DNA from 3 places in the Acetobacter sp. AC2005 genome. Region 1 is predicted to be linked to each of the others. Evidence: riboswitches for the same ligand, from Rfam matches in the RefSeq annotation. Region 1 holds a riboswitch; each other region holds the start of a gene.
The links. A riboswitch is a leader RNA that binds a small molecule or an ion and turns the genes downstream of it on or off. The one in region 1 is predicted to bind cobalamin.

Region 1 (4,264 bases):
GCAGGTCGGTTGGGATCATGTTGGAGAAAGAAACGTACTTCTTACAGAAGTATGGAGCATCCACGGGCCGGCAGCAGCTCGCCTGGCAGATCTGTATCTGGAAAAATCTTTTCTCAATAACCGCATCAATATCAATGTAGGACGCATTTCACTTACGCACACATATTCTACTTCTATTTTACTGTGCACATTCATGACCATGTGCTCTGCGCCCATGGCTATACGAGAACCGGCTGGTTGGAGTGTTTACCCCAAAACATCATGGGGAGGCACAGTACGCTTTCGGCCAACGCATGATCTTATCCTGCGCACAGGCATTTATCGCATAGGCCCTAAAGCCCGCGATAACACAGGCTGGGCATGGGGCGATGAGCCTTATACGGGCATTCAAACTCCGGTTGAATTAACGTGGGAGCCGTTTTTTGGCACGCGTAAGCTTCCCGGTCATTACAAAATCGGCTTTGGCCACGATACTTCACCTTACCCGGATATGGTTGGCACCATTCCGGCGGCTTTTGCGGGGTCTGTGCATCCACACAAGCTCAAGCCGCGTGATACATTTTATATAGAGGCAGATCAGATGGTGTATCGCAGCCATGGCGAACACCAAATGGCTGGCGGCTACGTGTTGGCAGGGTTTATTCATAACACGCCAAGTAACTCTACATTCTCAAACGAATTTTATGCTGGCGCTTCCCTTCTGGGCATTATCCCCCACCGGCCATTGGATCGTCTGGGCGTGATGTATTCCTATTACCAGCTCAGCCCCCGTCTGGCCTACGGGCAACGCATGCAGGAAGCCGCTGGCGTTCCGCTTGGCCCTTATATCAATGGACCACAAACGCATTCCGCCATTCTAGAAGCGTATTACGGCATTCCTGTCACACCGGGTTTGGTTATTACGCCGGAGTTTGAATATATGATGCGCCCCGGAGAAACCTCGGTTATTCCCAATGCCATTCTGGCGGGACTTAAGGTTATTGCTGCCCTGTAAGACAAAGCGAGGCGCAAAAACCTCTCACCTGCTCTGCTTTTCCCATACTGGCACCAAGTCCTCTTATTGCTAGAATAAATGCTTGAACAGATGGATGGTGCTGCGCAAGCGGCTTAAAAGGGAATGCCGTGCACGGTTTTTGCTTCATATTGAAGCAGAAACTTATAGTCGGCAGCTGCTCCCGCAACTGTAAGGGGAGGTTGGACCTGCTGCCGGTCACGGCTAGCCACTGGCCAGTAATACGGCTGGGAAGGCAAAAGGTCTAACACACACCATATCCCCAAGCCAGGAGACCTGCCTCCATCAGGCACATCACACCGGGCGGGATGAACCGGTAGCGGCAGGACAAGGCAGCAAAATGTACAAACATGCCTTTAGCTCATTTATAACAGCACTGCTTCTTGCATGGGGCACCATACCTTCTCATGCTCATGCAGAAAACGCCTCCACACCAACCATAACAGGGCAATGGATTACAGAAGACGGCAAAGGCGTGTTCGATATCCATAGCTGTGGCGATAAGATGTGCGGGAATCTTGTAGGGTTGAACCTAACGCAGGATGAAGAAGCTTCTGGCCGCAGAAAAACTGAATGTAACCTTCAGATGCTCAAAGGCTTCCACCCCATGGAAGACCGGCATGACCATTGGAAAGGCCACATTTTTGACCCTCAAAGCAAAAATACTTACGATGCCATTGTATGGGTGGCGGAAGACGGCTCCCTGAAATTGCATGGTTTTTTAGGTTTGGAACTCTTTGGCAGAACAGATACGTGGCAGCCATTTCATGGCCATATAGGTAATAACTGCCGCATTAACTCCTGAGCATACCTGCATCAACTAGGCATGAAATAGGTATTATGCCGTTATAACAGGTTGCAAGCTCAGGCCTTCTCTATAAAACCATTCACAATTTGGCATTCAATATTTCTCCGCAATGTTTCATTCCGACAGGGCGGAGCCCGGCTTTGTAGGGAGAACCCGAAGAATGAGACAAACGCACAAGGGGCAGCCTGTAGCGGAATGGTGTGCATCCCCTAACGCCATGCGCTTGAACAAGCTTTTACGTATGTCCCGGCGAGATGTGCTTTTAGGTGGTATTGGTCTTTCTGTTGCAGGCGCAACGGGTGCAGCCCTTGCGGCAGATACCGCTCCTGCCACTCCAAACAATGAAGATCTATCCCGCTTTATGCAGGTATCCCAGCGCCTGACAGATAGAGAGACGTTAAACCCCCAGATTGGCGCGGCCCTGTACGCCAACATCGTGCAGGCCAACGTAGATCGGAAAGACAAACTTAACGCCCTGCATACCCTGCTGGAGCGGGAAAAATTTACAACAGCATCAGCCTTTGCACATGCTGCGGAAAAATCTGATCCAAAGCTTAAAGATGTCATCCACGAAATTCTAACCGGCTGGTACCGGGGCATTGCGGATGGCAAGGTGGTGGTTTACCGCTCTGCCCTGATGTTCGACATCACCAAGGATGCCGTTTATCCCAAAACCTACGCAACGGGCGGCCCATTCTACTGGACAAGCAAGCCACCAGAAGTTGCACGCCCCAAAGGGCATCCTGCACTTTCTGCTTCCGCCCTTGTTATCGAACCGACCTGATCTTACGGGATACCCCGCCTTATGCCCTCCGAAGAAAATCTTTCAGCCGACGTTGTGATCGTAGGATCAGGCGTTGCAGGCAGCTCTATTGCCAATGAACTGGCACGTGCCGGTATTTCCGTCATTGTGCTGGAAGCTGGCCCGCGCGTTGACCGCCAGCATTTTGTGGAAAACTTCCGCAATCTGGAAAACAAACCGTCCTACCAAGGGCCCTTCCCGGCCGTACCTTGGGCACGGCATCCGCCTGATCAGCAAACCCCGAACGATTACCTGCACACCACCGGCCCGAATGCCGAAGCCTATCAGCAGGTTTACCTGCGCATGATGGGCGGCACCACATGGCACTGGGCAGGTTGTGCCTGGCGCTACCTGCCATCAGACTTTGAACTGAAAACACGTTACGGTCAGGGCCGCGATTGGGCTTTGACATATGATGATCTAGGGCCTGTTAGATCTTGAATTTCTTCCCATATTGTAGGGATGGAAGAAGGAGACAGAACAGGCACCTTTACGGACGAGACATGGGCGATCTGGGAACCTCTGATTGAGGAGGTTCGCCCGAGGGGCAAGACGCCGCCACATGATCTGCGGCGGACGATAGCAGCGATTTTCTGGCGTCATGAGAATGGCGCGAAATGGCGGAGTATCCCCGCTGAACTGGGTCCGTGGTGGCGGGCTGCGCAGCTTTTCATCCGCTGGGCGAAGCTCGGCGTATGGGAGCGGCTGCTCGCACTGGTTCAGGAACAACAGGGAGTGGCATTCGGAATGACTTTTCTGGATGGCACAAACATCAGGGCTCACCACAAAGCGGCGGGAGCCCAAAAAAAGGGGCCTCTTTCGAAGAGCGAGACCATCGTGAAGCACTTGGCCGCTCTCGCGGTGGCTATGGCACAAAAGTCTGCGTGATCGCTGATGGACATGGAAAAGCCTTCGGTTTTGCGCTGGCCCCTGGACAGGCTCATGAACTGCCTCTGGCACCAGCCATGCTCGACAGCCTTCCCGCCACTCCCCTGTGGGTAGTAGCGGACAAGGGCTACGCGTCGAACGCCATGCGTGAACGGATATGGGACATGGGAGCACGGCCAGCCATTCCCGCGAAACGACGCGATGGCCCGGTCGCCTGCCCCAAATGGGCCTATCGGTGTCGGCATCTCGTTGAGAACCTCTGGGCTCGCCTCAAGGAGTGGCGCGCTGTCGCAACCAGATATGAAAAAACAGCAACGTCGTTCCTCGCGGTCATCCACATCGCTGCCGCAGCAGACTGGATCAAGCCCTAACAGGCCCTAGAACCCTTTTACTATCAGGCAGAAGTCATGATGGGGGTTTGTGGGCCAGATCCTGCGGTGGAAGATCTTGGGTCCCCCCGTAAACAGCCTTATCCTATGGATGCGCTGCCCATTTCCTACGCTGCGCAGCAGTTTCGTAAGCTGATTCAGGAAAAAACGCCGTGGCGCGTGGTGCATGAACCACAGGCCCGTAACACCCGCCCGTATGATAGCCGCCCAACGTGTGAAGGGCATAATAACTGCATGCCTATCTGCCCTATTGGGGCCATGTATAACGGCAGCTATTCTGTTTACCACGCAGAAGCCGCCGGGGCTAAGTTTATCCCCAACGCTGTAGTGTATAAGATTGAGCGAGACAGCGCGAACAAGCGCGT
Region 2 (4,264 bases), on a different replicon from region 1:
CTGGCCAGAAGAAGCCCGGCCAATACCCCAGCCCAGACCCACCGTGTCATTGTCACGCCCCTTGAAGGGCGCCTTGAGGTTGATGCCTGCATCAATGGCAAAGCTGATCATGTTGCGATCTCCCCCATTGCCCGTGGCACGCGCAAAAACGCCCACAGACTGAGGAGACTGGAGCGAGGGTCGCCAGATCATCTGGTCAATGATGCCATATACCATCCAGTTGCCCCGATCCCACCGTGGAATGCCTGTGGTGTCAGCCGCACTCCCTAAAGCCTTGCCTTGATTGTTGTAGCGATAATCAGGGAATTTGGCCGTATCGTAATATCCGCCCAGCTTGTAGATACCCGGCAGACCAGGATCCTTGGTGACGTGTGACATGTCATCAGGCTGGGGGTTGAGGGCATACTGCAGTTCGGTAATCAGCAGCGCGCCAGTGCCCATGTTGAAGTTGGCGCCATCTTCATCATTGGTGTTCTGGTTGGTGGGATCTGCGCTGTTGCCGCCGTTCTGGATGCCAAAGGAGTTGTTGCGATTGCCCGGCGGGTTGTCATCCGCTGCGGCAAACATGAAGGTGAACTTGTCTGATGGACGATAGCGGATGCGGATTGCCGGAGAAGACAGCGGCCAGGATGGCCCCCCTGCATACAGGTTGACCGATGGGGCCATGGGCCAGCCGAAGTTGGAGTTCAGATACAAGGCCCCGTAATCACTGATCAGGAACTCGGTATCCAGATCCTGCTGCCCGATCTTGACGTCCAGCTTGCCGTCCAGAAAGGACTGCTGATACCACAGCTCGAACAGTCGGGTGGAACGATCGGCCTCGAACCCGCTGACGGGGTTGAAGTTGGCCAGATGATCCTGCGAGATGGAGCGCCCGCGCAGCTGCAGGGCCCTGACGTTGAATGTGCCGCCCTTCAGCCCGATCAGCTTTTCCAGATCCACCGTCAGGGTTGGCATGGTTACCCCATCATAGGCGGGGCCAGTGCCCGAACCACTGGCGCCATCAGCCCTGGAAGCCGTGCCACCTGTGGTGTTTCCCCACAACTCATCCACTTCCTGAATGTCAAAGCTGATACCGTGTTTGGCCATCCAGTCTCGCGCGCCCCACATGTTGCCCAGCAGGTGGTCGCTCATATCTGGGGTGTCATCGCCTTTTTTCTCTGCTGCCGCGTCTTCTGAAGCACGCTGGGAATCCCGCACCGTAGCCGGATCAATCTGCTCAATCAGCGGCCCAGAATTGCCAAGACGACGACGATCTTCCTCGATTTGTGTTTCTTCACCATGTGCAAAAGTAGGTAGAGTTCCCCAAACGCCGGCAACCAAGAGCAAGCAATGCAATGAATATGGAAATTTCTTCCATATTTTGTTTGTCAGGTCAGGCATTGTTTGGCTTCACCATACAAAGTGAAGGGAGAATGCCTGAAAAATTTGAGAAGAAATCTGCCAAAGGCAGAAGAGTAAACATGACATCATCCATCTCCGGTTCCCTCGCCCGGCGATCAAACTAGACAACAACGGCAGGTCTCCTGACTTACGGGTCATCACACGTTACTCAGCCTTCCCGATGCTGCCACCAGTGGCTGCCGCTTTATGCGACCATGAAGTAATGTGCTCTCCGCCTACAGTTGCGAGGGCAGTTGCCGACTAGGTTTCAGTAATTGAAACTCCGGCATTCCCTTTCAAACCCGCTTGCGCGGGACCGTTGCAAATTGGCGCAATCCTTAACTTATTTTGGCGCCATATTTCAATCTCTCCTTGCAAATATATTATTCAATCTTCAAGCCAATAGCACTTCGTACAAAACAACCGATTATGAAAGAACTTGCATTACTACCAACCTCACCATCTCAGTGTGCAGATGCCACAAGGTAATTTACTGCCTTTTGGACATATTATAACATAACATAATTATCAAAGATCTTGGGACATTCGGGTGAAGCAACTTTTTCAGATGATGGGTGATTTATGGTTCCTCAGCCGCCCGTATTTTTCTTCTGAAGATCGTAAGAAAGCATGGTTGCTTATTATAGCAGTTCTTGGCTTAACGCTTCTTATGGTGGGGCTGGATGTATGGCAGTCTTTTTCACGCAATATCTATTATACTGCCCTACAACAAAAAGATTTATCAACATTTCTACGTGGTTTGTTCTGGTATTCTCATACCTTTGAAGGTTTTGTTCCCGGATTTTTCCTGATTGCCATTCCCGCCCTACTGGCCGGGGTTTATGCTACATACCTGCAGCAACTTCTGCAATTACGCTGGCGCACATGGATGACTCGCAGCATGAGCCAACAATGGCTCCACCAGAATACAGCCTTCCTTATTGCCATGCAGGCTGCCAACATGAATATCAGCGCTGATAATCCAGACCAGCGCATACAGGAAGATATTGATCGTTTTGCAGCAGATACCCTTACGCAATTTACCAGTCTTTTTTCAAACCTTATTACACTCGTAAGTTATATTGGTTTGTTATGGGTATTATCAGGACCACTTGTTATATTTGGTTTGCGTATTCCTGGTTATTTTCTGTGGGTTGCCCTTATTTATTCGATTATTGCAACCATTATAACGCATTTTTGCGGGCGCAAACTTATTAACTTGCAAACGCAGCAGCAAAAAGTAGAAGCCGATTTTCGTTACGCTCTTGTGCATATTCGCAACCATGCGGCAAGTATTGCACTCACGGGTGGCAGCAAAAGAGAGCAAGGCGCCTTAACATCCCGTTTTACTGCCGTGTATGATAATTTTTTCCTGATCATGAAGCGTAGCAAGTGGTTAGGCCTGCTTACCAGCGGCTTGGAAGTGCTTTCCGGTAATTTCGCACTGCTTGTTGGTTCTGTTCGATATTTTGCCGGAAAAATCAGCTTTGGTACTCTCATGCAACTTGTTCTGGCTTTTTCTCGTGTTCAAGGTGCATTGGGCTGGATTGCTTCTTCATACAGTTCCCTTGCTGAATGGCGTGCAAATGTCATCCGCCTTGCCATGTTTCAGCGTATGATGGTCAGAGCAAAAGAATACGAACAGACCATAGAACGTCAGACAATCCCCGATCTGTCAGACATGATTTTGCAGAATGTGGATGTGTTCAAACCTGATGGTAGTATTCTGCTGCAAAATGTTTCTCTTACCCTACCTCATGGGCAAAGCATTGCTCTTGCAGGTCCTTCGGGAATAGGAAAATCCACACTTTTACGGGTTATGGCCAATATCTGGCCTTTTGCTTCTGGCTGCATTCACCAACCTCAGTTGCGCATGATGTTTATGCCGCAACGCCCCTATCTGCCTTTAGGAAACTTGAAGCAGATCCTTTGCTATCCTTTAGAGGCAGAAAATTACGATGACACTGTGTTGCAACAGATTTTAAGGCAAATTGGCCTGCCCCAACTTGCGCCCAGACTAAAGGATGAGGAAATATGGGAACAAACCCTTTCTTCCGGAGAACAGCAGCGGCTTATGTTTGGCCGTATCCTGCTTAACAAACCTGATTGGGTTTTTCTGGACGAGGCCACATCCAATCTGGATGAAACTGCCGAGAATATCCTCTACGCACACCTTCGGCAGAGTCTGCCAAACATCACCATTGTTTCAGTTACACACAAACCCAGTCTACAGGCTCAGCATAATCTGATTATTGATATCTCTCGCTTTAAAAGCGCCTGATATTCAGAGAGCTGGCACCTTTATTTTTTCTGGCTTTTTGCATGAAATTACCAAGATCAGCATCAATGGCGAGCCGAAAAGCTTTGAGCGTTTCGGCTCCCACATAATGCTCCAGCCCTTCGGCATCAATTCGTGCATTGCATGGGCTTACACCAAGAGCCAGAAGAAACGCCTCAACAGTACGGTGGCGTGCGCGCACTTTTTCTGCCAGTTCGCGCCCTTCTGGTGTTAGAAAAATACCACGATAAGGTTTGCGTACCACCAACCCCTCATCACCCAGACGCATCAACATTTTAGCGACCGTTGGCTGAGAAACACCCAACCGGATGGCTAAATCAACCTGCCGCGCCTCTTGCCCTTCATCCAGAAGATCTGCGATGAGTTCAACATAATCTTCAATCAGGGCATGTTGTCGTGCCTCACGACTCACACGAAACCCTTCTGAATGCGTTTGCGCATCAGGCAATGTATCTACCGTATCGAAACGTTGCTGCATGTCCATTTTCCAGCAGCTTTATAAAGCTACTCTGGCTCCATATCGTTAACAATATTCCATAAAGAATAAAGTATTCCAAGACGAATATCTTACATCACGCGTCA
Region 3 (4,264 bases), 260 kb from region 1:
GTCTTCCACCGTGATGTCATGATCATCGGGGAAGGGGATGTGGTAAACTTCGCCCGGCAGTGTGCCGAAGGGTGCTTTGTAAGGCAGAACCTTACCCGTAAGCGCAGAAGCCAGCAGCGTGCGGCCATGGAAGCCGCCGCAGAAAGCAATCACGCCATTGCGGCCAGTTGCTGCACGCGCAATTTTTACGGCGTTTTCTGTAGCTTCACCACCCGTGGTGAAAAAAATGGTTTTGGCATCGCCAGAAAACGGTGCGCGGGCATTCAGCTTTTCAGCCAGTTCAATATAGGGCTCGTAAGCAGAAACCTGAAAAGCCGTATGGGTAAAACGGTCTAGCTGCTTTTTAACAGCGTCCATCACTTTTGGGTGGCGATGGCCAACGTTCAGAACGGCAATGCCGCCGGCAAAGTCAACATAGCGCTTGCCTTCCACATCCCAGATTTCGGCATTTTCTGCGCGGTCTGCAAAAACGGGGGTGGAGGTAGCAACGCCGCGTGGCACAGCATTGGTGCGGCGGTTCAGAAGGTCTTTATTCGTGGCCATTAATATGGGCTCCCGGGAACTATGTTGCGGGCAAAGTTGTTTCTGTTCCGTAAAATGTTTCGCGGGGGAGGGGGAGGAGATTTTTTGTTGCCTCTGCGGTGATAAAAAGTCACCAGCAATTGAGCACGTTCATATCGTTACGTAGGCGCTTAACTGCATTTTAAGGGAGGGTATGTGTGCTTTGCGTTTCCAGTTCCACCTGTTCCAAAAGCCAGTTTCGGAATGTGATGAGAGATTTTTTCTCCCATGTGGCAGTAGAAGCGCGCAGAAGATAGGCCCCTAGGGCTACTTCTCGCAAAGGGGTTTGCGTAGGCTGCACCCGCACAAGGTGGCCTGTTTCAAGATCATTTCCCAGCAGAAAGATATTGCCAAGAGCAATGCCTTCTCCGGCGCGGGCAGCCGCCAATGTAATATGGGCCTGCCACAGGCGTGTTGCGGCAGGTAGTTTTGTGCAGGCTACATTTTGTGCGTGAAACCAGAGTTTCCATTCGGCTTCATCTTCTTCCTGCAATAAGGGTGCACGGAGCAAATCTGCTGTTGTGCGGGGCTGCCCGCCCAGTTCTGTAAGACATGTGGGGGCCGCTACCGGAAAAACATCTGGCCGGGCAATAATCATGCTGCGTGTGTTGCGGGGTTCAGCTAACGGGGCATCATCACGCACATAACCGATATGAGCATGATTATCTGTTTCCACGCCCGTAACGTGGAAAGCCGTATTCGCATCTACTGGGCGCAGCATGATTTCCAGTTGAGGGTGCGCGCGCCGAAAGGAGGAGAGCCGCGGTAGCAACCAATGGTACGCAAAACCATGCGCGCAGGTAATGGTAAGAGGGGGCGTATGGTTGCGGATATCTGCCGTGGCCGTGGCCAGTTCTTCCAGCAATGGGGTGATGCGGGAATAATAAGTGTGACCCGCTAATGTAAGGGTTCCTGTTTCCTTATCCCGTAAAGGTGTGCCTAAAATATTTTCCAGATCCCGAATGTGGCGGCTGATGGCTGCGTGATCTACGCGCAGTTCTGCTGCTGCCCGTCTGATACCGCCTGTGCGTGCAAACGCCGTAAAGGCATTGAGCATGGCTAGTGGGGGAATGCGGTATCGTTGGTCCATAAGTCGCCAGTCAGGGAAAAGTCTGCAGAAACAGGTGGGTTAAAATGGCGGCTCTGGCAAGAGTTATACCTGCATAATCAGGCAAAGATTGAAATATGAAGCAAAAATAAGGTAAGGGTTGCGCCATCTTACAACGGTCCCGCGCAAGCGGGTTTGAAAGGGAATGCCGGAGGTTCCTGCTTTGGAACCCAGTCGGCAACTGCCCTCGCAACTGTAGGCGGAGAGCCTATTACTCCTTAGCCGCATAAAGCGGCAGTCACTGGTGTTCGCATCGGGAAGGCTGAGTAATGCGCAATGACCCGCAAGTCAGGAGACCTGCCGTTGTTGTCTTGTTTAATCGCCGGGCGAGGGAACCGGAGATGGATGATTTGCGATGTTTACTCCTCTGCCCTGGGCAGATTTCTCCTTAAATACATCTTGGGCTTTTGTCTTCACGCGGCGTGGTGAAGTGTAACAATGCTTTGTGTTCCAAATAGAATTTGGAAGAGGTTTTGGTATGCTCTGCACCGTTGATTGCTGGTTGGCGAGAATCTGACGGATGGAGCAGGCAAGTACCTCACATGGAATGACGTTCCTTTTGGGTGCCGCTTTTCTCAAGGTGGGAGAACAGCAGGCGTGCTCGGAATGCCCTTGCTGTTAGGCTTCGTCCTTCTATGATGAGGGCCGACCAAACCATGAAATTCTGTTTCACACTCTTTTGTGCCTGCTCTGGCGGGCTTTAAATTTAAAAAGGATACAACATCATGAGCACATCTGTTCATACAGCTATGCCGGTTGCGGCAGCGGGCCAGAGCATTCCGGTTCGTGCCATTCTGCCTTGGGCTGTTTTCGGCCTGATTGTTTCTGCACTGCTGATCTACTTTGTAGGTGCAGAGCAGGGCGCCACTTCCCTGATTTCCGGACATGCTGTGCATGAATTTGTGCATGATGGCCGCCATCTTCTTGGTTTCCCCTGCCACTAAGGCACGAGAGGAAAGTTTTACTCATGGTTGGTCGTCTTTTAGCCCGCGGCATGGTCGCGGGCATTCTGGCTGCATTGCTTTCTTTTGTATTTTCAAAAATTTTTGGTGAACCGCAGGTCGCTTTGGCTATTGCGTTTGAAGCCGCTCAGGATGCTGCTGCAGGTGCCGCGCCAGAACCTGAACTGATAAGCCGTGGTGTGCAGGCATCTTGGGGCTTGCTTACTGCTGTGCTGATGTACGGTGCCGCATATGGCGGTATTTTTGCGATTGTTTTTGCATTTGCCTATCAGCGTCTTGCAACATTAAGTCCACGCGCTATGGCATTATTGCTGTCTGGCGTTGGGTTTTTAACGTTTGTGCTGATACCAGATTTAAAATATCCACCCAACCCACCTGCAGTTGGGCAGGAAGAAACCATTGCGCTGAGGACAGAAATGTATTTTGCAATGGTTGGTCTTTCTATTGCCATTTCCATGATTTGTTTGTTGGTGGGGCGCGCACTGTCTAACGTAATCGGGCATTGGAACGCGGCTGTATGTAGCATTATTCTGGGGATTGCGCTTGTCGCCGCTGTGCAATTTGGTCTGCCAGATTTTAATGAAGTGCCAGACAATTTTCCTGCTGTAGTGCTTTGGCGTTTTAGAGAAGCATCTATCGGAATGCAGATTGTTTTGTGGTCTGTATTGGGGCTGGTTTTTGGTGCTTTGGCTGAAAAATGCCTGCCATCAGCAAACGGTGTGGCGCGGAAGACTGTCTGATTTTTCCGAGCGGCCTTCTATACAAACTTTGCGTGTATAAAAAAGCATTTCCTAACGTTGCCATTTTTTCCATTTATGGAATGGCAACCGAAAGGGAATGCTTTTTTATTTATAATTTTTAGAAAGTGATGTTGGAATGGAGCCCAAAAATGGCTTCATTCCCGACAAGGCGGTTGCCCGTCCAATCCGTTACACCGCCAGAGGGATGCCAGACATATTGGAAGTCTGGCTGCATGACCCACCAAGGGGTGACCTGTGCCTGATAGGTAAGTTCCAGATGGTTTTCATTGCCTTGTACAGGTGCGCCAGAGTTACGATCATACCGCCGCTGGCCAGAAGAAGCACGGCCAATGCCCCAGCCTAGGCCCACCGTATCATTATCACGTCCCTTGAACGGGGCTTTAAGATTGATGCCCGCATCAATGGCAAAGCTGATCATGTTTCGGTCCCCACCATTACCTGTGGCCCGTGCAAAAATGCCTACAGATTGTGGAGATTGGAGTGAAGGGCGCCAGATCATCTGGTCAATAATACCATAGACCATCCAGCTTGCCGTCCAGAAAAGACTGCTGATACCATAATTCGAACAGGCGCGTGGAACGATCGGCCTCAAATCCACTAACCGGGTTGAAGTTGGCCAGATGATCCTGAGAGATGGAGCGCCCGCGCAACTGTAGGGCGCTGACATTAAATGTGCCCCCTTTCAGGCCAATCAGTTTTTCCAAATCTACCGTCAAGGTTGGCATAGTTACACCGTCATAGGCTGGGCCGGTGCCCGAACCACTGGCGCCATCGGCCCCTGATGCTGTGCCACCTGTGGCGTTGCCCCACAGTTCATCCACTTCCTGAATATCAAAGCTGATACCGTGTTTGGCCATCCAGTCCCGAGCGCC

Region 2: linked by a shared signal. The riboswitch ahead of QQM41_RS13985 (carbohydrate porin) and the one ahead of QQM41_RS08150 (DUF2147 domain-containing protein) in region 1 are both predicted to bind cobalamin.
Region 3: linked by a shared signal. The riboswitch ahead of QQM41_RS06975 (CbtB-domain containing protein) and the one ahead of QQM41_RS08150 (DUF2147 domain-containing protein) in region 1 are both predicted to bind cobalamin.

Annotation. Positions count from the first base shown of each region.
Region 1 is NZ_CP149625.1:1,680,757-1,685,020, reverse strand. Features, by position in the region: gene QQM41_RS08155 (carbohydrate porin) at 1-994, shown strand, start outside; cobalamin riboswitch at 1,073-1,311, shown strand; gene QQM41_RS08150 (DUF2147 domain-containing protein) at 1,353-1,817, shown strand; gene QQM41_RS08145 (sorbitol dehydrogenase family protein) at 1,930-2,604, shown strand; partial or broken gene QQM41_RS08140 (FAD-dependent oxidoreductase) at 2,626-3,051, shown strand; one part of gene QQM41_RS08135 (IS5 family transposase) at 3,085-3,424, shown strand; one part of gene QQM41_RS08135 (IS5 family transposase) at 3,424-3,881, shown strand; partial or broken gene QQM41_RS08130 (GMC family oxidoreductase) at 3,888-4,264, shown strand, end outside.
Region 2 is NZ_CP149627.1:58,962-63,225, forward strand. Features, by position in the region: gene QQM41_RS13985 (carbohydrate porin) at 1-1,383, opposite strand, end outside; cobalamin riboswitch at 1,499-1,719, opposite strand; gene QQM41_RS13990 (ABC transporter ATP-binding protein/permease) at 1,934-3,664, shown strand; gene mntR (manganese-binding transcriptional regulator MntR) at 3,651-4,166, opposite strand.
Region 3 is NZ_CP149625.1:1,421,995-1,426,258, forward strand. Features, by position in the region: gene gabT (4-aminobutyrate--2-oxoglutarate transaminase) at 1-543, opposite strand, end outside; gene QQM41_RS06970 (LysR substrate-binding domain-containing protein) at 704-1,651, opposite strand; cobalamin riboswitch at 1,769-1,989, shown strand; gene QQM41_RS06975 (CbtB-domain containing protein) at 2,395-2,613, shown strand; gene QQM41_RS06980 (CbtA family protein) at 2,637-3,371, shown strand; partial or broken gene QQM41_RS06985 (carbohydrate porin) at 3,490-4,264, opposite strand, start outside.